4 regions of the Microbaculum marinum genome follow, and region 1 is predicted to be linked to each of the others. Evidence: predicted binding sites of a transcription regulator. Region 1 holds the regulator's gene; each other region holds the start of a gene.
The links. The regulator PhoB, encoded in region 1, activates phosphate uptake and scavenging genes when phosphate is short. The targets are predictions, from matches to a motif close to TGTCATNNANCTGTCAT.
Positions count from the first base shown of each region.

Region 2: the regulator PhoB is predicted to act here: its motif matches at 4,426-4,442, upstream of phnC (phosphonate ABC transporter ATP-binding protein).
Region 3: the regulator PhoB is predicted to act here: its motif matches at 1,507-1,523, upstream of V3328_RS10570 (UDP-2,3-diacylglucosamine diphosphatase).
Region 4: the regulator PhoB is predicted to act here: its motif matches at 3,970-3,986, upstream of ppk2 (polyphosphate kinase 2).

Region 1 covers NZ_JAZHOF010000002.1:454,598-461,705, reverse strand. The annotation lists gene V3328_RS05720 (AraC family transcriptional regulator) at 1-923, opposite strand, end outside; gene V3328_RS05715 (DsrE family protein) at 1,007-1,375, shown strand; gene phoB (phosphate regulon transcriptional regulator PhoB) at 1,382-2,083, opposite strand; gene phoU (phosphate signaling complex protein PhoU) at 2,138-2,860, opposite strand; gene pstB (phosphate ABC transporter ATP-binding protein PstB) at 2,906-3,667, opposite strand; gene pstA (phosphate ABC transporter permease PstA) at 3,747-5,039, opposite strand; gene pstC (phosphate ABC transporter permease subunit PstC) at 5,036-6,415, opposite strand; gene V3328_RS05685 (substrate-binding domain-containing protein) at 6,528-7,108, opposite strand, start outside.
Region 2 covers NZ_JAZHOF010000004.1:162,915-170,022, reverse strand. The annotation lists gene V3328_RS10825 (phosphonate degradation HD-domain oxygenase) at 1-369, opposite strand, end outside; gene V3328_RS10820 (alpha-D-ribose 1-methylphosphonate 5-triphosphate diphosphatase) at 366-1,508, opposite strand; gene phnE (phosphonate ABC transporter, permease protein PhnE) at 1,517-2,344, opposite strand; gene phnD (phosphonate ABC transporter substrate-binding protein) at 2,431-3,429, opposite strand; gene phnC (phosphonate ABC transporter ATP-binding protein) at 3,490-4,335, opposite strand; gene V3328_RS10800 (NAD(P)/FAD-dependent oxidoreductase) at 4,585-5,934, shown strand; gene phnL (phosphonate C-P lyase system protein PhnL) at 6,687-7,108, opposite strand, start outside.
Region 3 covers NZ_JAZHOF010000004.1:117,382-124,489, forward strand. The annotation lists gene V3328_RS10565 (glycosyltransferase family 4 protein) at 1-592, opposite strand, end outside; gene V3328_RS10570 (UDP-2,3-diacylglucosamine diphosphatase) at 603-1,403, opposite strand; gene V3328_RS10575 (SDR family oxidoreductase) at 1,606-2,385, shown strand; gene V3328_RS10580 (OmpP1/FadL family transporter) at 2,498-3,826, opposite strand; gene V3328_RS10585 (fumarylacetoacetate hydrolase family protein) at 4,114-4,956, shown strand; gene V3328_RS10590 (TRAP transporter substrate-binding protein) at 5,015-6,106, opposite strand; gene thiD (bifunctional hydroxymethylpyrimidine kinase/phosphomethylpyrimidine kinase) at 6,103-6,924, opposite strand; gene thiE (thiamine phosphate synthase) at 6,921-7,108, opposite strand, start outside.
Region 4 covers NZ_JAZHOF010000001.1:531,302-538,409, forward strand. The annotation lists gene V3328_RS02470 (methyltransferase domain-containing protein) at 1-330, opposite strand, end outside; gene V3328_RS02475 (ComF family protein) at 434-1,225, shown strand; gene grxC (glutaredoxin 3) at 1,319-1,573, shown strand; gene V3328_RS02485 (carbon-nitrogen hydrolase family protein) at 1,611-2,468, shown strand; gene V3328_RS02490 (DUF1178 family protein) at 2,465-2,914, shown strand; gene ubiG (bifunctional 2-polyprenyl-6-hydroxyphenol methylase/3-demethylubiquinol 3-O-methyltransferase UbiG) at 3,100-3,858, opposite strand; gene ppk2 (polyphosphate kinase 2) at 4,045-4,980, shown strand; gene V3328_RS02505 (aspartate kinase) at 5,163-6,416, shown strand; gene ptsP (phosphoenolpyruvate--protein phosphotransferase) at 6,540-7,108, shown strand, end outside.

The sequences.
Region 1 (7,108 bases):
CTGAAGGCGGCTTCGGTCCCGTAGCCTGCCTCTTCCGCGATCACGGGGATCGGCTTGGCGGTCGTCCTCAGGTCGGTGCTCGCAAGATAGAGCCGCCACTCGCGCACGTAGCGCATCGGCGATGTGGCGAGCACCGCTTCGAACCGGTCCGTCAGGGTGCTGCGCGACAGACCGGCCTCGGCCGCCAGCGTGGCAACGCTCCACTCCCGACGCGGCTGATCGTGGATCAGGGCAAGGCATCGGCCGAGTGCCGGGTCCCCGGCCGCAGCCAGCCAGCCGACCTTCTCCGGCGGCCCGGCGATGATCTGGTGGCGCAAGAGCTCGATGAAGATGATCTCGGTCAGCCGCTCGATGACGGACTGTCCCCCCGGCCGCGGGTGGTCCGTCTCCAGCTCCATTTGCCGGATTGTCGCGGCAAGCCAGCGGGTCTGCTCCGAGGTCGCGGTGCGCACGTGCAGCAGCGTCGGCAATGACTGTCTCAGCGGCCGGAAGTTCACCGCATCGCATTCGAGGTAGCCGCACAGCAGCCGCACCCGGCGGCCGTCGCCGCCGTAGCGCAGCACCGGCAGCTGGTTCCAGGGCTTCGGCGGAAGATCGTCGGTCGGCGAAATCCGGCGGCCGCCGCGGCCTGCGCCCAGTTGATGGCCGGTCGCAAACGGAAAGGCGGCGACGTCGCCGGCCTCGAGCGCCCATTCCCCTCCCTGCATGCGCAGCCAGCATTCGCCTTCGACGAGGATGTGGAACGGGATCGCTGCGACCGCCCGCGTGGCCAGCGCCGCCATGCGCGGCTTGTCGTCGGTTTCCCAGTCGCCTTCCGGCATCAGGCAGAACTGGAGGGCGCCGCCGAGCCGGACCGTGCGCAACAGCGCCGACAGCACGTCTCCGCCCGGGCCCGCCGGCCGAGCCGGCGCCGGCCGTTCGATCAACTCTTTCGGCGCTCCGGCCAAAGACGTCAGGACTCCCGCCGCCTATTGATCATCCGCAGTTCAGGCAGGAGCACATTACAATGACTGCGGAAACCGGAAAACTCGTGATTGTCGTAACCAGGGGCATCGACTCGGAGCTCTCGTCGGTCGCCTTCACGATTGCAAACGGCGCCTTGAGCGCCGGCATGAAGGTGTCGCTCTTTCTCACCAGCACGGCAATCGACCTGGTGCGCAAAGGCGGGCAGACGATGACCCAGGTGGCGCCGCTGGAGCCGCTGGCGGCGCTGATCTCGTCCTTCCAGGACCGCGGCGGCGTCATCTGGGCCTGCCCGCCCTGCGTCGCCTCGCGCGGCTACCGGCAGTCCGACCTGCTGGACGGCGTCGTCGTGATCGGTGCGAGCGCGATGTTCGAGGAAATCCGGACCGGAGCCGCGACGCTGTCCTTCTGAACCTCGTCAGGCGACGGTCACGAACTGCTCGTTGAAGGCGTAGCCGGCGCCGCGCACCGTGCGGATCGGGTCGGCCCGGCGGCCGCGGTTGATCGCCTTGCGCAGCCGTCCGACATGCACGTCGACGGTGCGCTCGTCGACATAGACGTCGCGGCCCCAGACGCCGTCGAGCAGTTGTTCGCGGGTGAACACCCGGCCCGGGCTCTGCATCAGGAATTCGAGCAGCCGGAACTCGGTAGGCCCCAGGTGGATCTCCCGGCCCGAGCGGCGCACCCGGTGGGTGTCGCGGTTGAGCTCGATGTCGCCGGCGTTGAGCACGCTCGCGATCAGCTCAGGCTTGACGCGCCGCAGCAGCGCCTTGACGCGCGCCATCAGCTCCGGGATCGAGAAGGGCTTCACCACGTAGTCGTCGGCGCCGGTGGCGAGACCACGGATCCGCTCCGTCTCCTCGCCGCGCGCCGTCAGCATGATGACCGGCAGCCCGTTGGTTTCGGGACGCGTGCGGATGCGGCGGCACAGCTCGATGCCGGAGATGCCGGGTAGCATCCAGTCCAGCAGCACCAGGTCGGGCGCGCCCTCGCGGATCCGCGTCTCGGCTTCGTCGCCGCGGCTGACCGCGTCGACGTCGTAGCCCTCCGACTCCAGATTGTACCGAAGCAGGAGGGTCAGAGGCTCCTCGTCTTCGACAATCAGGACCTTGGCGTTCATTGCCCCTGAATCCCGTGATTGGTCATCGTCTCGAAGTCGTTCGTCTTCCTGCGATCAGTCATCGGTTTGCGGATAGTCGGCCGGCGTGAAGCTCGAGGCGTCCTTCTTCGGACGCGCCTCGCGCAGCGGTGCGCCGGTGGAGAGATAGTAGATCGTTTCGGCGATGTTGGTGGCGTGGTCGCCGATGCGCTCGATGTTCTTGGCGGCGAACAGCAGATGCGTCGAGAACGTGATGTTGCGCGTGTCTTCCATCATGTAGGTCAGCAGCTCGCGGAAGATCGACGTGTACATGGCGTCGAGCTCGGAATCGCGATGCCAGACGTCCATGGCCTTGTCGACGTCGCGCTGCGTGTAGCTGTCGAGGACGTCCTTGAGCTGGCGCGACGCGATCCGGCTCATGCGGTCGATGCCGAGCGCCGCCTTGACGGCGCCGGTCTCCGACTGGATCGCCACCGCCCGCTTGGCGATGTTCTTCGCCAGGTCGCCGATGCGTTCCAGGTCGGACGAGATCTTGATCGCCGCGATGACCTCGCGCAGGTCGGCCGCCATCGGCTGGCGCTTGGCGATCATCAGGATCGCCAGTTCCTCGATCTCGTGTTCGAGCCGGTCGATCTCCTCGTCGGCGTTGATCGTGCGCATCGCCAGCTCTTCGTCGTGGCGGTTGAGCGCCTGGGTCGCGTCCGTCAGGACCTTCTCCGCATGGCCGCCCATGCGCGTGATCATGATGGCGAGCGCCTTCAGTTCGTCGTCGTAGGAAGTAACGATGTGTTCCGTCATGTCCGTTTCCTCGGTCCGCGGAGGCTTGTCCTCACGTACGTGCGATCAGCCGAAACGGCCGGTGATGTAGTCGTGGGTGCGCTCGTCCTTCGGGTTGGTGAAGATGTGCTCGGTGGGCCCGGCCTCGACCAGGATGCCGAGATGGAAGAAGGCGGTGCGCTGCGAGACGCGCGCGGCCTGCTGCATCGAGTGGGTGACGATGATGATGCAGTAGTTCTCCTTCAGCTCGTCGATCAGTTCCTCGACCTTGGCGGTGGCGATCGGATCGAGCGCCGAGCACGGCTCGTCCATCAGGATGACTTCGGGGCTCACCGCGATTGCCCGGGCGATGCACAGGCGCTGCTGCTGGCCGCCCGACATGCCGGTGCCCGGCTCGTCAAGGCGGTCCTTCACCTCGTTCCAGAGGCCGGCCTTGCGCAGGCTCGTCTCGACGATCTCGTCGAGCGCCGCCTTGTTGCTGGCCAGCCCGTGGATGCGCGGACCGTAGGCGATGTTCTCGTAGATCGACTTCGGGAACGGGTTCGGCTTCTGGAACACCATGCCGACCCGGGCGCGCAGTTCCACCACGTCGAGCGTGCGGTCGTAGATATCGCGTCCGTCCAGCGTGATGTCGCCGGTGACGCGGCAGCCGTCGATGGTGTCGTTCATCCGGTTGATGCAGCGCAGGAAGGTCGACTTGCCGCAGCCGGACGGTCCGATGAAGGCTGTGACCGAGCGCTCGGGAATGTCGATCGCCACGTCGAACAGGGCCTGCTTGGCGCCGTAGAACACGGAAACGTCCTTGGCGGAGACCCGGACGGGGTTCATGTCCGGATCGGGGATGATGATCGGCCCGGTCGCGGCGCGCTGCTCGGCGGTGGTCACTTGGTTCATGTCGTTGCTCCCGTTACCACGTCCGCTCGAGGCGCTGACGCAGGAAGATGGCGATACCGTTCATGATGATGAGGAAGCCCAGCAGCACCAGGATCGCGGCCGACGTCCTGTCGACGAAGCCGCGCTCGGGACTGTCGGCCCAGATGAAGATCTGCGTCGGCAGGGCGGTCGACGCATCGAGCAGGCCGCCGGGCGGCGAGGTGATGAAGGCGTTCATGCCGATCAGCAGCAGCGGCGCGGTTTCGCCCAGCGCCTGGGCGAGGCCGATGATCGTGCCGGTCAGGATGCCCGGCAGCGCCAGCGGCAGGACGTGATGCATGACCACCTGGTGCCGGGAGGCGCCCATGCCGAGCCCGGCCTCGCGGATCGACGGCGGCACCGCCTTCAGCGACGCCCGCGTCACGATGATGATGGTGGGCAGCGTCATCAGCGACAGCACCATGCCGCCGACCAGCGGCGCTGATCGCGGCAGGCCGAAGAAGTTGAGGAAGACGGCCAGGCCCAGCAGCCCGAACACGATGGACGGCACGGCGGCCAGGTTGTTGATGTTGACCTCGACCAGGTCGGTCCACCGGTTCTTCGGCGCGAACTCCTCGAGATAGACCGCCGCCGCGATGCCGACGGGGAACGAGATCAGGAAGCAGACCAGCAGGGCGTAGAACGATCCGACGATGGCGCCGGCCAGACCGGCGAGCTCGGGGAACCGGCTGTCTGAGTTGAAGAACAGGCCCCAGTTGAACGGCGTCGAGATCCGCCCTTCCTCCACGAGCTGGTCGTACCAGCCGATCTGCTGGTCGTCGATCTTGCGCTGATCCTCCGGGAGGTCGCGGCTGAGCACGCCCTTCTCCAGCTGGTCGAAGGGATCGGAGACCGGCACCGTGATGTCGAACGTCGTGCCGATCAGGGCGGGATCGGCGACGACGCGGTCGCGGATCATGTACTGGGTGTTGTTGGTCAGGAGCTGGCCGAGGTCGCGCTGCTGGCGCGGATCGGTGACCTCCGGGAAAAGTTGCGCAAGCGTGTCCTTGACGATCGCCCGGTAGTTGCCCTTGGAGGGATCGTCCTCGCTGACATATTGCGGATCGACGTAGACCGGCACCGTCACCATCGTCTGGACGAAGGAGCGGTAGCCGTTGGCGACCAGCGAGACGATCAGGATGCCGAGCAGCCCGACCGCGATGCAGATCGCGCCGATGCCCAGCAGGCGCAGCCGGCGGTCGGCCATGTGGCGGCGCCTGCGCCTCGCGGCCGCGGCTTCGCTGGACCAGTCGAACTTGGCCGGCAGGGATGCGTCAGCGGTGCTCATTCGTACTGCTCCCGGTATTTCTGGACGATCCGCAAGGCGATGATGTTGAGGCAAAGCGTGACGACGAACAGGACCAGGCCGAGCGCGAAGGCGGCCAGGGTCTTTGGACTGTCGAATTCGGTGTCGCCGATCAGCAGGGTGACGATCTGCACGGTCACCGTGGTCACCGAGTCGATCGGGTTGAACGTCAGCGTGGCGATCAGTCCCGCCGCCATCACCACGATCATGGTCTCGCCGATGGCGCGGCTCAGCGCCAGCAGCACGCCGCCCATGATGCCCGGCAGTGCCGCCGGGAGCATGACCTTGACCATGGTCTCGGCGCGCGTCGCACCGAGCGCCAGCGAGCCGTCGCGCATGGTGCGCGGCACCGCCTTGAGTGCATCGTCCGACAGCGACGAGATGAACGGGATGATCATGATGCCCATCACCGCGCCGGCCGCCAGCGCGCTGTTCGGCGATATGGCGATGCCCATTACCGAGCCGGTCTCGCGCACGGCCGGGGCGACGATCAGCACCGCGAAGAAGCCGTAGACGACGGTCGGGATGCCGGCCAGCAGTTCCATCACCGGCTTGACCACCGTGCGGACGCGGTCGTTGGCGTATTCGACGAGGTAGATCGCCGTGTAGATGCCGATGGGCGTCGCCACGAGCATGGCGATGAAGGCGATCAGCAGCGTGCCGGTGAACACCGGAATCGCGCCGAACGCGCCCTTCCCGGCGACCTGGTCGGCGCGCAGCGCGATCTGCGGCTCCCAGCTCAGGCCGAACAGGAACTCGTGCAGGGGAACGCGCTTGAAGAATTCCCAGGCCTCGAAGACCAGAGAGGCGACGATGCCCACGGTCGTCAGGATCGCCACCAGCGAGCAGAAGATCATCAGGCCCGACAGCACCGTCTCGAAGTTGTTGCGGGCCCGGAACCGGACGGCCAGCCGGCCGCGCGCCACGACCAGCGCGATGATCATCAGCGCCAGCGTCACGACGAGCATCGCCCAGCGCGCGATCGCCTCCCATCGGTTGTACATCTCCGCTGCCCGCGTGATGTCTGGCGTCGGCTCGGCGAAGATGCGCCCGGCGGCGACGTTCTTGATCTCGGAGAGGACGAGGCTCGTGCGCGAGGCGCTGTCACCGTCGAGATAGCCGGCCGGCAGGCTGGACAGCAGCATGTGATCTATGACGGGGCCCTGCAGGAACAGCCAGAGCAGGACGAGAACGAACGCCGGAACGCCTACCCAGACGGCGACGAAGGCGCCGTGATAGCCGGGCAGCGAATGAACGTGGCGGCCGTCGGTGGCGACATAGCGCCTGCCCGCCGTCTGGCCAATGAAGTATCCGACGACTGAAACGATGACGATCAGGAGAAGTGCGTACCCGGCCACGACGGCTCTCCCTGGGAGTCGGCACCGGCGACAAACGGACCGGCGCGGGAAACGGGGAAACGGCCTCGCGCCGCCCGCTGCCGGGCGGCGCGAGAACCGGTAGCCTCTGCGATCAGCTGCCGAAGCGGCTCATCGGCGTGCCGGCTTCGGTGGCTTCGCGGGTCTTCGTGCGCTCTTCCTCCGACAGCGGGATGAGGCCGCGCTCGGAGAGGTAGCCGCCTTCGCCCATCGAGGCCTCGGAGACGTATTCGGTCACGAATTCCTCCAGGCCCGGGACGACGCCGCGGTGCGCGTTCTTGACGTAGAAGAACAGCGGGCGCGACACCGGATAGGAGCCGTCGGCGATGGTCTCGGTCGAGGGCGCGACGCCGTCGATCTTCTCGCCTTCCAGCGTGTCCTGGTTCTCGTACAGGAACGAGAAGCCGAAGATGCCGAAGGCGTTGTGGTCGGCGTTCAGCCGCTGGACGATCAGGTTGTCGTTCTCGCCGGCCTCGACGAACGGACCGTCCTGGCGCATCCGCTTGCAGACTTCGTCCTTCTTGTCGTCCTCGAGAGCCTCGATCGCCGGGAAGGACGCGCAGCCCTCTTCCATGACCAGCTCGACCCAGGCGTCACGGGTGCCGGAGGTGGGCGGCGGGCCGAAAACGGTGATCTCGGCGTCGGGCAGCGAGGGATCGATTTCCGACCACTTCT
Region 2 (7,108 bases), on a different contig from region 1:
TGTGGCGCACAGGTAGCGCTTGGCGGCGACGTGCATGCGGATCGGCTCGGTGACGGCCGGGCCGAACCAGGCGGAGAGGTGCGCCGCGGCGACCTCCTCGTGCAGCATGTCGACGCCGCGCTCGGCGGCGCCCTCGTCGTCGGCGACGACATGGCCGTAGTCGTGCAGCAGCGCCGCGGTGACAAGGCTCGCGGTGGAGCCGGCGCGGCGGGCCATCGTCGCGCATTGCAGTGCGTGCTGGAGCTGGGTCACCGCCTCGCCGCCGTACATCTCGTGGCCCCGGCTTGCCAGCCGGGAGAAGATCCCGTCGATGACCGGGTTGGGGCCGCCGACGCCGGGCCGCACGATATCCTCGATCACATCGCTCACGCCACCCTCCTGCCGTTCGACCAGACCGCGCGGACCACCGGCACGTCGTCGGCGAACCGCACCTGCACCAGATCGGCCCTGAGCCCCTCGGCGATCTCGCCGCGGTCGTCGAGGCCGACGGCGCGGGCGGGGTTCGAGGTGACGAGCCGGATCGCGTCGGGAAGGCCGATCGCCCCGACGTGGCCGGGCAGGACGAAGGCGGCGTGCAGCAGGCTGAAGGGCACGTAGTCCGACGACAGCACGTCGAGCAGGCCGTCGGCGGCCAGCTCGATCGCCGACACGTTGCCGGAGTGGGAGCCGCCGCGCACGACGTTGGGCGCGCCCATCAGCACCGCGAGTCCCCCGTCCTTCGCCGCCTTCGCCGCGGCGATCGTGGTCGGAAACTCCGACAGCACGACGCCCTCGGCGACGGCCTCGGCGACATGCTCCTCGGTGGCGTCGTCGTGGCTGGCCACGACGATCCCGGAGCGGCGGCAGAGCTCGAACAGCGCCCTGCGGTTCGGCTCTGCGTTGGCGGCGTGCAGGGCGTGGCGCTCGGCGATGAAGGCCTCCATCTCGGCGTCGCTCATGCCGACCTTGCCCTGGTAGTACTCCCTGTACTTGTCGAGGCTGACGAACTGGCGCTGGCCCGGCGTGTGGTCCATCACCGAGACGAGCTTAAGGCTCGGGTTGCCGAGGAAGGCCTCGGCTTCCTCGACGACGTCCTTTGCGGCGATCTCGCAGCGCAGGTGCAGGAAGTGGTCGGCGCGCAGCCGTCCGTTCGCGCCGGCGGTGACGATGGCGTCGGCGAGCGTGCGCATGTGGCGGCCGAGCCGCGAGGTGTCGGCGTCGGTGCCGACCCGGAGCGCGTCGAGGACCGTGGTGATGCCGGAGGCGGCGATCTGGGCGTCGTGCGCCTGGACGGCGGCGATCGGGTTCCAGCTGACGCCGGGGCGCGGCGCGACATGGCCCTCCAGGTGGTCGGTGTGCAGTTCGACGAGGCCCGGGATCAGGAAGTCGCCGCCGAGGTCCTCGGCCGCGGCCACGGCGGTGGCGCCCGCATCGACCGCGCGGATCACGCCCTCCGACATGACGAGCGTGCCGGGGACGATTTCGCCGGCAAGGACGATGCGCGCGTTGGTGAGGATCGTGTCAGGCATGGCCGGCGTCATATGGCCATCTTGCGAAGGCGTTGTGACAGGATGTCGATCAGCGACACGGTGACCACGACGATGATGATGATCGCGGCGGTCTCGCCGTAGTAGAAGCCGCGGATGGATTCGAACAGGATCTGGCCGATGCCGCCGGCGCCGACGATGCCGAGCACGGTGGCGGAGCGGACGTTGGTCTCGAAGCGGTAGAGCGAGAACGAGATCCACAGCGGCAGGACCTGCGGGACGACGCCGTAGACGATCTCCTGCAGGCGCGTCGCGCCGGTCGCCCGGATGCCCTCGACAGGGCGCGGGTCGATCGCCTCGACGGCCTCGGAGAACAGCTTGGAGACGATGCCCATGTTGTGGATGAACAGCGCCATCACGCCGGCGAAGGGGCCGAGGCCCACGGCGACGACGAACAGGACGGCGAAGACCAGCTCGTTGATGGCGCGGCAGGCGTCCATCAGCCGGCGGACCGGCTGCACCACCCATACGGGGGCGATGTTGCTGGACGACAGCAGGGCGAACGGGATGCCGAAGACGATCGCCAGCACCGTGCCCCAGATCGCGATCTGGACGGTGAGCACCATTTCCTCGACGTAGTACTCCCAGTCGCGGAAGTTCGGCGACAGGAAGCCGCCGGCGTAGTCGGCCATGTTGCCGGCGTCGGTGAACAGGTTGACCAGCCGGAACATTTCCGCCGGTCCCCAGCTCCAGGCCAGCACCAGCGCCAGCCCGCCCCAGACGAACAGCCGGTAGAGGACGTCGGTGGTCGAGGCGCGGGGCAGTTCGACGGGGCGCGGCTGGGCGGGGCCAGCGGCGGCGCTCGTTTCGCTCGTCATGGGGCGTCTCGAAAGGATGTGTTGGAACGGGACGGCGGCGCCGGGCGCAGGGCCGCGGCGCCGCCGGTCTTTCCGGTCGCTGACGCCTACGACTGCGGGACCTTGGCCATCAGGCCTTCGTACCTGGCCTTCTCCGCCTTCAGCTCCTCGAGCTTCGCGGTCTTCTCGTCGGCCGACATCTTGTCGTCCGACTGGACCTGGAACTCCTGCTTGGTGATCTCCATGATCCGGATCGGATAGAGCTGGGCGTCCGAGGACGGCTTGAAGGGCGCCCACTGCAGGGCGGCCAGCACGTCGCGGGCGGACTCGACTTCCTCGGGCGTGCCGAGGCGGCCGTAGGAGAAGAAGAAGGTGTAGATCTTGTCCTTGGCGGCCTGGTCGAGGTCCTTGCGCCACAGGATCGGATCGGACGGGATCAGCGGCGACTGCCAGATGATCTTGACCTTCTTGGCCGCTTCCGGGTTGGTGGTCTGCAGGCGGCGCAGGTTCTCGGTGTTGTTGGTGGCCAGATCGACCTGCTTGTTGGCGACCGCCATCAGGTTGGTCTCGTGATTGGCATTGCGGACCGTCTTGAAGCAGGTCTTCGGGTCGATGCCGTTCTTGGCGAAGATGAAGGTGGTGGGGACCAGGAAGCCCGAGGTGGAGTTCGGGTCGCCGATGCCGAAGTCCAGCGTGCCGTCGCACTTCAGCGCGTCATCGAGCTTCTCCATGTCGCTGTCGACATTGGCGAGCAGCAGCGACCAGTAGCCGGGGTTGCCTTCCGAATCGACGGTCTGGGCGAACACCTCACCGTTGGCGCGGTCGACGGCTTCCATGCCCGACTTGTTGCCGAACCAGGCGACGTCGACCTTGCCGAACCGCATGCCTTCGATGACGCCGGCATAGTCGGTGGCGAAGAAGGCGTTGACCTTCAGGCCGGTGTCCTTCTCCATCGCCTCGAGGAAGGGCGTCCAGATCGTCTTCAGGTTCTGGCTCGACTCGGTCGAGATGATGCCGAAGTTGATTTCGGTCGTCTGGGCCTGGACGGCGCCGACGAGCGTGGCGGAAATCGCCGCGGCGGCAAGGCCTTTAGCGACAAGATTCATGTAGTCCTCCGTGCCAACTGGCGGTTTGGGTCGAATTCGAGTTGGACCGTCCGGGGACGGTCACGCGCCCGCGAACGCCGCAGCCGGCCGCAGGGCGGCGCGCGGTCCGTCGGCCTTCGCAGGGACGTCGGGAAGCACGAGCTCTTCGGACGCGTCGCCGTAGAGCTCGCGCAGGAAGTCGTGCGTCAGGGCCTCGCTCGGCCCGTCAAAGGCGATCTCGCCGTCGCGCAGCGCGATGGTGCGCCGGCAGTAGCGCCGGGCGTACTCGACCTGGTGCAGCGACACGATGACGGTGATGCCGTCGTTCAGATTGATTTCCGACAGCGTCTCCATGACGCGCTTGGCGGAGGCCGGGTCGAGTGAGGCTATCGGTTCGTCGGCGAGAATGACGCGGGCGCCCTGGACCATGGCGCGGGCGATCGCGGCGCGCTGCTGCTGGCCGCCGGAGAGCGTCGAGGCGCGCTGGCCCGCGGCCTCGGCGATGCCGACCCGTGCCAGCGCCCGCATCGCGGCGATCCGCTCCTCGCGGGTGAAGATGCCGAAGGTGCCGCGAAGGGCGGGAATTCGGCCGAGCACGCCGGTCAGCACATTGGTGAGCACGGACAGCCGGGTGACCAGGTTGAACTGCTGGAAGATGACGCCGACCTCGCGCCGGATGTCGCGCGCCTCGGCGGTCAGCAGGCCGTTGCACTGCACCGGACGACCGTTGACCGTCACCTTGCAGCAGGCGTCGCGGTCGCCCTGGACCAGACCGGCGACATGACGGATCAGGGTCGACTTGCCGGAGCCGGACGCGCCGATCAGCGCGACCATCTCGCCGCCGTCTATGGACATGGAGACGTCGTTGAGGGCGCGCTTGCCGCCCCGAAACGTCTTGGAAAGCCCTTCGACCACGACTGCCGCCACGGCGATCCCCTTACTGGTTGCGCGCTGAACCGGTAAATCATCAACGACAGGAGGCTTAGCGACGGCCCGTGACGGCTGTTTTGCGGTCGCGTGTCGGTTCGATGACAATCCACAGGCCCGGTATGCCCGGGATTTCGCTGGGGTTTCGGACCCGGCTGTTCCGCCAGAAACGGCTTGACGCGACCGGTTTGGCGCGCGCATCAGAATCGGCGCCCCGGAACCTGCCGTTCGTGCCGAAGGAGCCCTCGCGTGAAGCACATCTATCACTCCTCCGCGTTCGACCCGGCGATCCCCGTCGACAGCTACTGGGCGGCCTCGGCGCCGCCGCTGGAGATCGACACGCCGGCACTCGGCGGCGACGAGACCTGCGAGGTCGCCGTCATCGGGTCCGGCTACACCGGCATGTCGGCCGCGCTGCACCTGGCCCGAGACCACGGAACCGACGTGCGCATCCTGGAGCGCGTCGCACCGGGCTGGGGGGCATCCGGACGCAACGGCGGGTTCTGCTGCCTGGGCGGCACCAAGGTGTCGTTCGCGACCCTGATCCGCCGCTACGGAGAGGCCGAGGCGCGCCGGTTCGCGATGACCCAGCTGGAGGCCATCGACCTGGTCCGCGAACTGTCTCAGGGCGAGGGCTTCGACCTGGACGCAAGCGGCCAAGGCGACATCCTGGTGGCGCACGACAAGGGCCGCGTCGCTGACCTGCACGAGGAGCAGGCGTTCATGCGCGACGTCTACGGCCTCGACAGCCGGCTCTACCCGCAGGAGGAACTGCGGCAGGCCGGCCTCGCCATGGCCGGTGCGCAGGGGGCGCTGCACATGCCGCACGGCTTCGGCCTGCATCCGCTGAAATACGCGCGCGGGCTCGCCGGCGCGACCGTGGCGCGGGGCGTCGCGATCCACGCCAACAGTCCGGTCGAGGCCTGGCAGAAGGTAGATGGCTGGCACCGGCTGTCGACGCCGGGCGGCACGCTGAGGGCACGCAAGGTGATCGTCGCCACCAACGGCTACACCGCCGAGGACCTGCATCCGGGCCTGACCGGGCGGGTGCTGCCGGTGCTCTCCAACATCGTCACGACGCGGCCGCTGACGGTCGCCGAGCGCGAGGCGCAGGGCTGGACGACGCCGACCATGGCGTATGACAGCCGCCGGCTGCTGCACTATTTCCGGCTGCTGCCCGACGGCCGCTTCATGCTCGGCGCGCGCGGCGGCGTCTCCGCCTCGCCGCAGAGCGTCGCGCGGATGAAAGCGAACATGCGCAGGCGGCTGGCGCGGCTGTTCCCGGCCTGGGCGGATGTCGAGATCAGCCATTTCTGGCGCGGCTTCGTCTGCCTCGCCGCCGACCTGGTGCTGCATGTCGGGCGCCTGCCCGACGACCCCAGCGTCGTCCACGCGCTCGCCTATCACGGCAACGGCGTCTCGATGGCAACGTGGTCCGGCCGGGCCGCCGCACGGCTCACGGTCGGTGAGGGGGCGGATGGCGAGATCGTCCCGGCGGTCGCCGGCCAGCCGCTGCCGCGGTTCCCGCTGCCCGGCCTCAGGCCGCTCTACCTGCGCGGCGCCTACATGGCCTACCGGCTGCAGGACGAGGTGCTGTAGGGGCGCGGCCGGCTGGTGGGGGAGGGGGCGGCTGAGGCGGAGCGCTTGGGGTCGCCGGAAGCGGCAGGGGCTGCGGCTTGGTGCGATCCCGGCTCTGCGCTGCGCTTGGCCGGGATGACGTGGGAGGGGTGAGGTCGCGGGGCACAATCGGTGCCGTCAACACTTACGTCATCCCGGACGCCGCGATGCGGCTACCCGGGATCGCCAGAAGCCGCGGGGGCTGCGGTCCGGTGCGATCCCGGCTCGGCGCTGCGCTTGGCCGGGATGACGTGGGGGGTGAGGGGGCGGTGGTGCGTCGAGGCCGCAACGTGAAGGGGTGAGGGGCGGGGTGCCCATTGCGAAACGGTGACGTCTAGGGGGCGAGGGGGTGCTGCGCAATCGAAGCCGCACACCTCTACGTCATCCCGGAAGCCGCGGCTGCGGCTATCCGGGATCGCCCTGGACCGCAGCGCTGCGGCCTCTTGCGATCCCGGCTCTGCGCTGTGCTTGGCCGGGATGACGTGGGGGGTGAGGAGGGCGGCGGTGCCCCATTGCAATGCTTCGACGTGAAGGAGGAAGGGCGGGGCGTAGTCGTTACCGCACACCTCTACGTCATCCCGGAAGCCGTCTTGCGGCTATCCGGGATCGCCCAGAACCGCAGCGCTGCGGCCTCTTGCGATCCCGGCTCCGCGCTGCGCTTGGCCGGGATGACGTGGGAGGGGGTGGGTCTGCGTCCAGGTCGAAAGAAAGGAGCCTCGGTCGGCTTCCTACCCTCAGGCGGCGAAGGCGCCGACGTCGACGGCGCGGGTGGCGACGCGGCGGCGCATGGTGGCGTCGTGGAAGATGCCGAGCAGGGCGGCGCCGGAGTCGCGGCGCTCCTCGATGAGCTCGGCGACGATGTCGCGATTGGCGGCGTCGAGCGAGGCGGTCGGCTCGTCGAGGATCAGGATCGGGTGGTCGGAGACGAGGCCGCGGGCGATGTTGACCCGCTGCTGCTCGCCGCCCGAGAAGGTCGCCGGCGGCAGCGACCACAGGCGCTCCGGCAGGTTGAGGCGCTGGAGAAGGGCGGCGGCGCGGTCGCGGGCCTCGTCGGCGGGCCGTCCGCGCTCGCGCAGCGGTTCGGCGACGACGTCGATCGCCGGCACCCGCGGCACGGCGCGCAGGAACTGGCTGACATAGCTGATCATCCGCCGGC
Region 3 (7,108 bases), on a different contig from region 1:
AGCCCGCGACGTTCTTTTCGACCGCCACGCGGCCGACATAGAGGAAGATCGGCCGCGGATGGTCGAGCGCCGCCGCCTCGCCCGGGCAGAACACCCCGGTATCGACGGCACGCGGCCATATCGCCAGCTTCCGGAAGCCGCGCCCGCTCAGTTCGTCGGCAAGGGTCTGCGTGGACACCATCGTCGCCAGGCCGGAATTGTGGAATCGGCGCAGCCAGGCATACGAAACAGAGGTAGGAACAGGCACGCGCGAGGCGAGATACTCCGGGAACCGGGTGTGGAAGCTTGTCGTGAAGCCGCGGCCCTGGCGACGGCACCAGCGCCGCGCCGCCATGCCTATCGGTCCTTCGGTGGGGATGTGCACGAATTCGGCGCCTGCCGCCTCGATACGCCGGCCGACGGAGCTCGGGCTGCACAGGGCGAGCTTGATCTCGCCGTAGGTCGGCAGCGGAACGGCCGGAAAGCCGTCCGGCGAAACGACGTCGATCTCGAGACCGTAGGCGGGGGTTTCGCGGCGCAGGCGGTCGAGGACGCGAACGACACCGTTGACCTGCGGATGCCAGGCGTCGGTGGCGATGACGAGCTTGTTCATCGCCGGGAGGTCACGCCGCCGCCCGGGCCGTTTCGATATCTGCGACAGGCTGCGAGGCGCGGACCACCGGCCAGTGGATCAGTTCGAGCGTCCCGTCCTCGTGTTCGGCAAGCGCCGTGCAGCTTTCCACCCAATCGCCGCAGTTCAGGTAGCGGACCCCGGACATCATCCGGTCGGCGGGATGATGGATATGGCCGCAGACCACTCCGTGCACGTCGAGCCGTGCCGCCTCGCTGGCCAGCGCCTCCTCGAACTCGCCGATGAAGTTGACGGCGTTCTTGACCTTCAGCTTCAGCCAGGCCGACAGCGACCAGTACGGAAAGCCGAGCTTGCGGCGCACAACGTTGAAATGGGTGTTGCAGAACAGCGCGAAGCTGTAGCCGACGTCGCCCAGCATCGCCAGCCACCGGGCGTAGCGAACCACCACGTCGAATTCGTCGCCGTGGATGATAAGCAGCCGCTGGTCGTTGGCGGTGGTATGGACCGCGCGCCGCACCACCTCGATGCCGCCGAAATGCGTGCCGATGTATTCGCGCAGGAATTCGTCGTGGTTGCCGGGCACGTAGACGATCTTGGCACCCTTCCGCCCCTTGCGAAGGAGCTTCTGGATGACGTCGTTGTGCTCCTGCGGCCAGTACCAGGTCCGTTTCAGACGCCAGAAGTCGATGATGTCCCCGACGAGGTAGATCGTCTCGGCATCGTGATGCTTGAGAAAATCCAGAAACAGTTCGCTTTGACACCCCTTGGTCCCCAGATGCAGGTCGGAGACAAACAGGCTTCGGTAGGTTTTTGCTTCCGACGGCTGGCTCAAGGTGACCCTCGCCCTGCTCTACAGTCTTTGGCTCATAAATTCGATTCCGTTGGCAGGATTATGACGTATGTCACACAGTTTCAAAACACTGTAGACCCATCGTTGCCATGCGCCTGTTACATATCAAAACCGCGCAGCAATGCATAGGTTCCGGTTCGCCCGGAGCAGGCCGGCAGCAGTCCGAACAGGGAGAGAAGCGCTTATGGATCTTGGAATTAGGGGAAAGCGTGCGATTGTCTGTGCGTCGAGCCGGGGCCTCGGACGGGCCTGCGCCGAGGCGCTGGCGGAGGCCGGCTGCGATGTCGTGATCAACGGCGTCGACGCCGATCGGCTCCAGCGCGTCGCAGGCGAGATCGCGGCCGCGACCTCGCAGAACGTCACCCCCGTCGCAGGCGACGTCAGCACCCCGGAGTGCCAGGAGGCGCTGATGGCCGCCTGTCCGCAGCCCGACATCCTGGTCAACAACAACGGCGGTCCGCCGCTGCGCGACTTCCGGCAGCTCGACCGCGAGGCGATGCTGAAGGGTGCGACCATGAACATGGTCACGCCGATCGAGATGATCCAGCGGGTGATCGAGCCTATGGCCGAGCGCGGGTTCGGGCGCATCGTCAACATCACGTCCTACTCGGTGATGACGCCGCTCCAGGGGCTCGACCTGTCCAGCGGCGCGCGCGCCGGCCTGACGGCCTTCGTCTCCGGGGTCGCCCGCCAGTTCGCCGATCGCAACGTCACCATCAACAATCTGCTGCCGGGCATGTTCGACACCGACCGGCTGCGCTCGACCTTCGGCCCGCGCGCTGAGGCGACGGGGCTGTCGGAAGAAGAGGTCGCCAGCCAGCGGCGCGCCACGGTGCCCGCCAACCGCTTCGGCGAACCGGCCGAGTTCGGCAACACCTGCGCGTTCCTGTGCAGCGTCCACGCCGGCTACATGACCGGCCGGAACATCCTGCTCGACGGCGGCTACTACGGCGGCAACTGGTAGCCGCAACCGCCGGCCTCCGGAGGCGGCGCAGGACCGGTCCGCCCGGGACCGGTCCTGCGCATCACGCGGGCCGCCCCCGCCCCCGCGACCTGGGTCGCCACCCGGCAGCCCGTCAGTTCTTGTAGACGATCTCCTCGACCGGTTCGGGCGCCCCGCCGAACCGGTACTTCAGGCCGACGGACAGGATGTGCACGTTGGCGTCGACATCGGCGGCAAAGGTCACCGGCGGCACGTAGAGCGGATTGCCGGGACCGATCGCGATCCGGGTGTCGAAGGTCGTCAGGAACGAGTAGCCGAAATTGAGCTTCAGGCGATCGTTCCAGTCGTAGGAGCCACCGATCGACAGCCACAGCCTGTCGTCGTCGGGAAGACGGATCGCGCGATCGGCGTCGTCGACCGGCGAAATCTCCCAGCCGACGCCGGCCCGCAAGGTCCACTGGTCGTTCCAGTCGTATTCGCCGCCCAGCGAGAAGAACCAGCCGTCCTTGTATTCGAAGGGCAGGAACGTCGCCGGCAGACCCGTCAGGTCGTTGGTGACCGTGAATGTGCCGAACCGGCTCCAGTTCGTCCACTCCGCCGTGCCCATCAGCGTGAAGGCATCGGTGAAGCGGTGGCTGAAGCTGGCGCTGATCATTTCCGGCAAGGTCGGCTCGACCGAGACGGGCAGCTGCGCCGTCAACGGGATCGTCAGGGTGCCGTCGACGGAGTGCTTGACCGGCGAGCGGTAGCCGATGCCGATCTCCGTATCGGGGCTGGGCGTGATCAGGATGCCGACCGTTGCGCCGACCCCGACATCGTCACCGGACAATTCGGCCGACGGGGCGAACGGTGCCGGCGACACCGCCTGGGTCAGCTTGATGTCGATGTACTCGACGCCGATGCCCGCGGCGAGCGCGAAATAGTCGTTGAAGCGGTAGCCGACGATCGGATTGACATTCAGCGAGAAGACCTCGGACTTGCGGCCGTAGATCTGGGCGGCGTGGTTGAAGTTGGTGTCGGTCGCCAGCCCGAACGGGCCGTTGATGGTCACGCCGAAATACCAGTTATTGTCGAAGTTGTAGGCCGCCGTCGCCGCCGGCACCCAGCCCACTTCACCGATGTCGCCGGGATCGCCGGCGAAGAACAGCGGGCTGCCGGGACCGAAGAGGCTGCCTGGGAACGGATCGGTGGTGACGTCCGTCTGCGGCAGGATCACCGACAGCGAGCCTTCGACCTCCAGCCCGTCGGCACAGGAGACCACCGCCGGGTTCCAGAAGGCGCCCGCAACGGAATCGCCGCATACCGCCTCGCCCGCGAATGAGGCGCCCTGCCGGTAGGCGCTCTGCTCGCGGATCGCGAAGGCGCCGGCGAACGCCTCGGTTGCGAGAAGTGTCGAAAGTCCAACCGCTCCCGCGGAAATGGCCGTCCACGATGTCGTGCCGCGTCGGTTAGCACAGCGCATATCGCCGTATCCTCCCAGGGCGCCTGTTCGACTCTTTTCGAGTTCTGATGCGATTCTGTGCAATCAAGTCTGCCAACCGCCGAACGGACGTGCAATTGCCCATAGATGCTACTGTCGCCCGTTTGCCATGCGCCGGGCCGTTTCGAACCATTTGTGACAATGGCGCAACATAGTTTTCCGCCAATACCGTCCTGCGCGGCGACAATCGGTCCGCGACCGGCTTGCGGGCGGAGGACCGATCACCGATTATCCGCGACCGTTTTGATCAATGATGTGAGGGAATGCTTATGAAACTTGTCCGGTTCGGCCCCGCGGGCAGCGAAAAGCCGGGTATCGTCGATGGCGACGGCACCATCCGCGATCTGTCCTCGATCGTCGACGACCTGACCGGAGACGCGCTGTCTCCGGCCGGCCTCGAGAGGTTGCGCGGCGTCGATCCCGCCTCGCTGCCGGCCGCGCCGTCCGGCGCCCGTCTCGGTCCGTGCGTGCCGATGCCGTACAATTTCCTCGCCATCGGCCTGAACTATGCCGACCACGCCGCCGAGACCGGCTCGCCCATCCCCGCCGAGCCGATCCTGTTCAACAAGGCGCCGACGTCGATCTCCGGCCCCAACGACGACATCGTGCTCCTCAAGGATTCCGTGAAGACCGACTGGGAGGTCGAGCTGGCCTTCGTCATCGGCACGGAATGCTTCAACGTGCCGGCCGACAAGGCGCTGGACCACGTCGCCGGCTACTGCCTGTGCAACGACGTCTCGGAACGCTTCTGGCAGACCGAGAGCACCGGCCAGTGGGTGAAGGGCAAGAGCGCCCCGACCTACGGTCCGGTCGGTCCCTGGCTCGTCACTGCCGACGAGATCGCCGATCCGCAGAATCTCGCCATGCATCTCGACGTCAACGGCAAGCGGATGCAGACCGGCTCCACCACGACGATGATCTTCGGCGTGATCGAGTTGATCGCCTACGCCTCGCGCTTCATGAAGCTTCTGCCAGGCGACATCGTCACCACAGGCACCCCGCCCGGCGTCGGCCTCGGCATGAAGCCGCCGGTGTTCCTGAAGGCCGGCGACGTCGTCGAGCTGTCGATGGAAGGCCTCGGCGAACAGCGCCAGAAGGTCGTCGCGCCGTAATTCCGAAGACTATACTCGATCGAAGGGCGGGGCCGTTGCGGCGCCCGCCCTTTTCGTTTCAGGCGATCCGGCCCGTCAGATACGGCGCGACCGACAGCTCCGACCAGCCCCCGAGCCGCGACAGGGCTGCGGTGTAGGACTCCGATATCTTGCGCGTCTGCGGCGATTTGGCCGCAAGCTCGGCGAGGACTTCGTTCGCCGCCGGCTTCGCGGCCTCGACGAGGTCGGCCGGGAAACGGGCGAAGGTCACCTTGCTCTGGTCGCGCAGCGAGGCGACCGCAACGCCGTTCATCCAGTCGGCTTCGGCCAGCCCGATCGACGCTTCCGCGGCGCATGCCATGGTGACCGCCGCCTGCAGGTCCGGCTCCAGCGCCTCGTAGGCGCCGGTCGAGACGATCGCCTCGCCCGTCCCGTTCGGCTTGTTGAAGCTCGGCCACAGATAGTACGGGGCGACCCGGTCGAAGCCGAGCGCGATGTCCGAGAACGGCCCGAGGAATTCCACCGCGTCGACGACGCCGGATTCGAGCGCCCCGAAGATCTCGCCCGGCGCGATGGCCACCGCATTGGCGCCGAGCCGCCGGAACACCTCGGCGCCGAGGCCGGCGGAGCGGATGTTCAGTCCCGCCAGGTCGTCGACGGACGTCACCGGCTTCTTGAACCAGCCGCCCATCTGGAAGCCGGTGTTGCCGGCCATGAAGGGCTTCACCCCGAAAGGCGCGTAGAGATCGTCCCACAGCGCCTGGCCGCCGCCGCGCTCGACCCAGGCGACGTGCTCGGTCGGCGTCAGGCCAAAGGGAACGGTCGTGAAGAACACCGCGCCGGGTACCTTGCCCTGCCAGAAGAACGAGGCCGTATGGGCGATCTCGGCGGCCCCCTGGGACACCGCGTCGAAGACGCCGAAGGCCGGCACCAGTTCGCCGGCAGCGAACACCTCGACGGTCAGCCGGCCGCCGCTCAGCGTGCCTATCCGGTCGGCGAGGCGCTGCGCGCTGACGCCCGGCCCGGGCAGGTTGGCGGGCCAGGACGTCACCATCTTCCACCTGGTGAGGCCCTGCGCGATCGCCGGCCGCGCCAGCGTCGAGGCGCCGGCCGCTCCGAGGGCTGCGGCGCCGGTCAGCGCCTGGCGGCGGGACAAGGTGGCTTTCGTCATCGTTTCTCTCCCGGCAGGTTCGGCCAGAGGGCATGGAAGTGATGAACCGGCCCCTGGCCGTGGCCGATCCGCAGGTCGTCGGCCGCCGCAAGCGCGGCGGTCAGATAGTCCTTGGCGGCGCGCACGGCCGATGCCAGCGGCGCGCCCGTCGCCAGTCCGGCGGCGATCGCCGACGACAGGGTGCAGCCGGTCCCGTGGGTATTGCGCGTGGCGATGCGCTCCGCCGCCAGCCGCACCACCTCGTCTTGCGTGACGAGCAGGTCGACGGACTCCGCGCCGGTGCCGTGGCCGCCCTTGATCACCACTGCCTCCGGTCCGAGATCGAGCAGGCGCCTGCCCTGCTCGAGCATGGCGTGCTCGTCCCCGGCCGGGTCCGCATCGAGCAGCCGGGCGGCCTCCGGCAGGTTCGGCGTGATCACCATCGCCATCGGCAGCAGGGTATCGCGCAGCGTCGCCACCGCCTCCGGAGTGATCAGCGGATCGCCGCTCTGGGCGACCATGACCGGGTCGAGCACGATGTTGCGGGCCGCAAACTCCGCAAGGCCGTCGGCCACCGCGCGGATGGTCTCGGGCCGACTCAGCATGCCGATCTTCACGGCGTCGACATCGAGATCGGTGAAGACCGACCTCATCTGGGCGCGCACGAACTCGGCCGGAACGTCGTGCACGCCCTGGACGCCGGTCGTGTTCTGCGCGACCAGGGCGGTCATCACCGTGGCGCCGTAGACTCCGAGGGCGGAAAACGTCTTGAGATCGGCCTGGATTCCCGCACCCGCGGTCGGGTCGGTTCCGGCGATCGTCACGGCGATCGCCGTCATGCCGCGCTCCCGGTTGCCGCGCCACGGGCCTCGAGCGCCCGGTCGACGGTGATTCGCAGTCCCCGCGCGGCCGCCTCGGCGTCGTCCGCCATGAAGATCGCCGAGATGATCGCGACGCCGTCGGCGCCCGCGCCGATCACACCCGGCACGCGCTCGTCGTTGATCCCCGCGATCGCGCAGACCG
Region 4 (7,108 bases), on a different contig from region 1:
CGCCTCCTCGTCGGCCGCCACGCGGACGCCGGCAAGCCGATCGAGCAGCGGCAGGCAGCTTTCCGAACTGACCAGCGCGCCGACCTTGCCGCTTGCCGCGGCAGCCCTGGCGAGCCGGCCGTCATGGGATCCAAGGTCGAGGGCCAGCGGGAAGTGGCGGGACACCGCGGCCAGGCGGTCGGCAAGGCCGTTCGAAGCCTCCTCCAGCAGGAAATCCGCCTCGGGCAGACGCGAGGCCATCCGGGCCCGGCGCGAACGGATCAGGTCCCGGTCAAACAGCCTGTGCACGTCGCCGGGCCGATCGGGACGCGGGGGCGGGTTGCTCACCATGACCCGACATATGACCTCGCGCACCGCCGGGGTCAAAGCCCGGTGCAGCGATCGCTTGACCAATTCTCCGCGAGGCCCGACCCTTACGCAGGGGAAACAGGCGATGGCGGTGACGGCGCGCGAACCGGATTACCGAATTCCTCTGGCGAACAGCCGGAGCGTGCTCGACCGTACCCGGGACGGGGCGCGCCGACTGATCGACCTGGTGCTGCCGCAGCGCTGCGCGGCGTGCGGCACGCCGGGCACCGGTCACGGCCTGTGCGGTGCCTGCTGGTCAGGGGTCGACTTCATTGCCGCGCCGGTCTGCCAGCGTCTCGGTACGCCGTTTCCCTATGATCCCGGCGAGGCCGTAACCAGTCCGGCGGCAATCGCCGATCCGCCGGATTTCGGGCGGGCCCGTGCCGTGGCGCGCTACGACGGCCCGGCCCGGGCGCTGGTCCGGTCGCTGAAGTTCCAGGACCGAATGGAGCTTGCCGGCCTGATGGCGGGACTGATGGTGCGAAGCGGACAGGAGCTCCTGGAGACCTGCGACGTGGTGGTGCCGATCCCGTTGCACCGGCGGCGGCTCTTCGGCCGCCGGTTCAACCAGGCGGCGGCGCTGGCGGGACGCATCGCGGGTCTGGCGGGATGCGACTACCAGCCGATGGCGGTGCAGCGGGTCAAATCCACGCGTCACCAGGTCGGGCTGAGCGCGGCGGAGCGACGGCGCAACGTGGCGGGGGCTTTCAGGGTGGCCGTGGAGGCGCGGCCGCTGGTCGAAGGGCGTCGCGTGGTGCTGGTCGACGACGTGCTGACCACCGGGGCGACGGCCAATGCCTGCGCGCGGGCGTGCCTGCGCGCCGGAGCGGCCGGCGTCGACGTGCTGGTCTTCGCCAGGGTTGCTGCACCGGTATGAACCGCCATATATGACGCGAAAACGGTGTCTTCCGGGACAATCCGGTGCCGAAGCATCCCCGTTCAATGGCCGCGACCGGCCAGGAACCCGAATATGGCCAATGTAACGATCTACACGACGCGCTTCTGTCCCTACTGCATCGCCGCAAAGCGGCTGCTGAGCAGCAAAGGCGTCGAATACGACGAAATCGACGCCGGCGATCCACAGGTCAGGGCGGAGATGACGCAGAAGGCGGGGGGCCGCTATACTGTGCCGCAGATCTTCATCGGCGACACGCATGTCGGCGGCTCCGATGACCTTCACGCCCTGGAGCGACAGGGTAAGCTCGACACGCTGCTCGCCGCCTGACGAGCGAGCCGGCACGGCCGCCCCTGGAGACACCGAAATGACCGAGTCGCCACGTTTCACCGCCGCCTGCGTACAGCTTCAGGGAACGCGGTCGGTCGACCGCAACCTCGAAGCGGTCGTCGCGCTGGTGGCCGAGGCCGCCCGGCAGGGCGCCGACTACGTCCAGACTCCGGAACAGACCGGAATAATGGAGCTCGACCGGCGCAAACTGTTCGAATCGATTACCGACGAGGCCGGTGACCGGGTTCTGGCGAGGCTGCGCGCGCAGGCCAGGGAACTCGGCATCTGGCTGCATGTCGGCTCGCTGGCGATCCGCCTGTCCGACACCCAGGCCGCCAATCGCGCCTTCATGATCGCGCCTTCGGGAGAGATCGCCGCGCGCTACGACAAGATCCATATGTTCGACGTCGACCTGCCCAACGGCGAGACCTACCGGGAATCCCGCACCTATCGGCCGGGCACCACGGCGGTGGTCGCCGACCTGCCGTGGGCGCGCGTCGGCCTCACGGTATGCTACGACATCCGCTTCCCCTATCTCTACCGGGCGCTTGCGAAGGCGGGCGCAACGGTGCTGACGGCGCCGGCCGCCTTCACGAAGACGACGGGCGAAGCGCACTGGCACGTCTTCCAGCGCGCCCGGGCGATCGAGAACGGCGCCTTCGTCATCACCGCCGCACAGGGCGGCCTGCACGAGAACGGCCGCTCGACCTACGGCCACTCGATGATCGTCTCCCCGTGGGGCGAGATTCTCGCCGAGGCCGGCACCGAGCCGGAAGTGATCGTTGCCGAGATCGACATGGCGAGCGTCGGCGAGGCCCGCCAGCGCGTGCCCTCGCTCACCCACGACCGCAGCTTCCAGCCGCCGGTCGTCGAGGCGGAGCGACGCGCTTCATGATCCGCTATTCGCTAGTCTGCGCGGACGAGCACGAATTCGAAGGCTGGTTCCGCGACTCCTCGACGTTCGATTCGCAGAAGGCGTCCGGCGAGGTTCTGTGTCCCATATGCGGTTCCTCCGACATCGAGAAGGCCCTGATGGCGCCTTCGGTTGCAATCCGGGACGAGGCGCCGGCCGTGAGCCGGGACAAGGCGCAGGTGCCGATGGCGGCCTCGGCGCCGGCGAATGCGCAGATGATCGAGACGCTGCGCCGCCTCAAGCAGCATGTCGTCGAGAACTCGGAATATGTCGGCAACCGGTTCCCGGAGGAAGCGCGCAAGATCCACTACGAGGAAGCCGAACGGCGGTCGATCTACGGCGAGGCCAGCCTGGAGGATGCCCGGTCGCTTATCGAGGACGGCGTCGAGGTGCACCCGCTGCCGATCCTGCCGGAAGAGAAGAACTGACCGGCGGTCGCCGGTTTCCGGATATCGCGGCCGATACGTGCCGGAGGCGGATGGTTCGAGTCGCGCTCGGTCGAGCGCTCCTGATCATGAGGCTTGCCGTGGCGTGGGGCCCGCAGAAAGTTCCGGCCTCATCCTGAGGAGGTGCGACGCGCCCTCTCGAGGGCGGCCCGTGCCGCGGTCGCTCCTCAGTCGTCCGGCTTCTCCGCCAGCAGCATGTAGTTGACGTCCATGTCCCGCGACAGCCGCCATTCGTCGGCGAGCGGCGAGTAGACGACGCCGCTGCGATCGGCGATCGCCATGCCGCCGGCTGCGAGATGCTCCTCCAGTTCGCCCGGCGTGACGAACTTGTCCCACTGGTGGGTGCCGCGCGGCAGCCAGCCGAGCACGTATTCCGCTCCGACGATGGCTAGCGCATAGGCCTTCATCGTCCGGTTGATGGTGGCGACGAACATCAGCCCGCCGGGCCGCACCATCGCGGCGCATTCCGACAGGAACAGGCCGATGTCGGCGACGTGCTCCACCACCTCCATGTTGAGGACGACGTCGAAGGTCTCGCCGGCTTGGGCGAGCGCCTCGGCGGTGGTGCAGCGGTAGTCGACCGGGACGCCGGATCCGTCCGCATGAACGCGTGCTGTTCCGATGTTCTTCTCGGAAGGATCGACGCCGACGACCTCGGCGCCGAGCCGGGCCAGCGGTTCGCTGAGCAGCCCGCCGCCGCAGCCGATGTCGAGCATCCGCAGCCCCTCGAGGCTGCGCGAACTCGACGGGTCGCGGCCAAACCGGGCACAGACGTGGTCGCGGATGTAGTCGAGGCGGACCGGATTGAACTTGTGCAGGACGCCGAACTTGCCGGCGGGGTTCCACCACTCGGCGGCGAGCGCGGAGAAGCGGGCGACCTCGTCGGCATCGACGGTGCCGGCAGGCGATCTGGGTGACTGGCTCATGTGCTAGGCGTCCTGCAACCGGCATATCGTGTCAAGTGCGCGTCTGCGCCGGCATGCCTTATTCCGCCGGTTCTCGCCGCCCGGACATACCCCCGTCCGCGGATATATCATTGTCAAAGAGCCGTTATAGTTTGCCGATTCGCCGTTGAACCGGACCGCTGGCCGGAACCGGACTGGAAAGGTGCCATGGACGACAAGACGCGCAATCGAAAGCAGCAGACCTGGGTCGAGGCGGAATTCGAGGATTCGATGGACGAGGAACTCGAACTGGAACTCGACGACGAACGTCTGTACGGCGCCCACCTGGGAGAAGACCTGTCGAAGATCAAGGATCTGCGCCACAGCTCGGAGATCGACCGCCGCGTCTATTTCAGGGAGCTGATCCGTCTGCAGGCCGAACTGGTGAAGGCGCAGGACTGGGTCCAGCACACCGGCTACAAGATGGTGGTGATCTTCGAGGGCCGCGACGCCGCCGGCAAGGGCGGCGTCATCAAGCGCATCACCCAGCGGCTCAATCCGCGCGTCGCCAGGGTGGTCGCGCTTCCCGCGCCGAGCGATCGCGAGAAGTCGCAGTGGTATTTCCAGCGCTACGTGCCGCACCTGCCGGCGGCCGGCGAAATGGTGCTGTTCGACCGCTCCTGGTACAACCGCTCCGGCGTCGAACGGGTGATGGGCTTCGCCGACGAGGACCAGGTCCAGCAGTTCTTCCACGACGTGCCGGAATTCGAGCGCATGCTGGTGCGCTCCGGCATCAAGCTGATCAAGTACTGGTTCTCGATCACCGACCACGAGCAGCAATTGCGCTTCCTGATGCGCATCCATGACCCGATCAAGCAGTGGAAGCTCAGCCCGATGGACCTGCAGTCGCGGATCCGCTGGGAGGCCTACACCAAGGCGAAGGAGGAGACGTTCGAGCGCACCAACATCCCCGAGGCGCCGTGGTATATCGTCGAAGGCAACGACAAGAAGCGCGCCCGCCTCAACTGCATCCACCATCTGCTGCAGCAAATCCCCTACGGCGAGGTGCCGCACGAGCACGTCGAGCTGCCCGACCGGAAGTTCAATCCGGACTACGAGCGCAAGGTGCTGCCGGACAACCTGTACGTGCCCGAGGTGTACTGAGGGCAGGGCGATCGCCCCGGGCCTCATGTCCGCCCCATTGTTGGACCACCACTGCCGCCGATCCTGGTTCCGGCATGGTCGTGCCAGCCAGTTGCGCCTGTGGGAGCGAACCAGTATCTAGATCGCTCGCGGCGGACGATGTTCGCCGCGTTTTTGCGACCGGCACCGGCCCAGAGACCCTTATGGCCCGCATCGTGATGAAATTCGGCGGAACCTCCGTCGCCGACCTCGACCGAATCCGCAACGTGGCGCGCCACGTCAAGCGGGAGTTCGATGCCGGCAACGAGGTGGCCGTCGTGGTCTCGGCGATGGCGGGGTTCACCAACCAGCTGGTCGCGTGGACGCGCGAGGCTTCCGCCCTGCACGACGCGCGCGAGTACGACACCGTGGTGGCGGCCGGAGAGCAGATCACCAGCGGCCTGCTGGCGATCGTGCTGCAGGAAATGGAGGTTCCGGCCCGCTCATGGCTCGGCTGGCAGATTCCGATCCGCACGGATACCGCCCACGGCGCCGCCCGGATCAAGGAGATTCCCAGCGAGATCCTGATCGACCGCTTCGCCCAGGGCCAGGTGGCGGTGATCGCCGGCTTCCAGGGCATTGCGCCGGACAACCGGATCGCGACGCTCGGACGCGGTGGTTCTGACACCAGCGCGGTGGCGGTGGCGGCGGCGCTCAAAGCGGACCGCTGCGACATCTATACCGATGTCGACGGAGTCTACACCACCGACCCGCGCATCGTGCCGAAGGCGCGGCGGCTGGAGCGGGTCGCCTTCGAGGAAATGCTGGAAATGGCCTCGCTCGGCGCCAAGGTGCTGCAGGTGCGCTCCGTCGAACTCGCCATGGTGCATGGCGTGAGGACCTTCGTGCGCTCCAGTTTCGAATCTCCCGACGCCCCCCAGACCGGCCCGGGCGGCCTGCCGCCGGGCACACTCATTTGCGACGAGGACGAGATCGTGGAAAAACAGATCGTCACCGGTATCGCCTTCTCCAGGGACGAGGCGAAGATCACGCTGCGGCGGGTGGCAGACAAGCCGGGGGTCGCGGCCAGCGTGTTCGGGCGGCTCTCCGATGCACATGTCAATGTCGACGTGATCGTGCAGAACGTCTCGGCGGACGGCCGCTACACCGACATGACCTTCACCGTGCCGCGGACGGATTTCGAGCGGTCCATGGAGGTGATCGAGTCGGCGCGCGAGGAGATCTCCTACGAGGAGGTGACCGGCTCCGCGGACGTGGTAAAGGTGTCGGTAATCGGCATCGGCATGCGAAGTCACGCAGGCGTCGCGGCGCAAATGTTCAAGGCGCTGGCCGAAAAAGGCATCAATATCCAGGCGATCACTACGTCCGAGATCAAGATTTCCATCCTGATCGACGCCGCCTATACCGAGCTTGCAGTACGGACTTTGCATTCGCTATACGGGCTCGACAGGCAATAGCGCGGCAGGGTCTGATTGCCCGGTGATGCCGCCGGGGAACCGTGGTCCCGTGCTGGGAGCGGGCCGGAACAGAGGCGTCGCGCCGCAAGGATGCGGCAACGTACCTAAGGATACGGGATCGAGATGCGGGGTTCGATCGGCGGCCCGCGCGTTATGCTTCGCAGGCTCCGGGAGCTCATGGCGGAGCCGGTCAACGCGCAGGAACGACTCGACAAGATCGTGATGACCATCGCCTCCAACATGGTGGCGGAGGTGTGCTCGGTCTATGTCCTGCGCGGCGATGCGAAGCTGGAGCTGTTTGCCACCGAGGGCCTGAAGCCGGAATCCGTCCACAAGTCGAGCCTGAATCTCGGCGAAGGGCTGGTCGGCACCATCGCCTCCAAGGCCGAGCCGCTGAACCTCCCGAACGCCCAGGAGCACCCGGCCTTCGCCTACCTGCCGGAGACCGGAGAGGAGATCTACCAGTCCTTCCTCGGCGTGCCCGTCCTGCGCGGCGGCCAGACCCTCGGCGTCGTGGTCGTCCAGAACCGGACGCAGCGCAGCTACTCGGAGGAAGAGGTCGAGGCGCTGCAGACGACGGCCATGGTGCTGGCGGAGATGATCGCCGGCGACGAACTGGACGCCCTCGTCGGGCCGGGCGAGAATCTGGCCCTGCGGCGCCCGCAGCATCTGGCGGGCCGAACGCTGTCGGA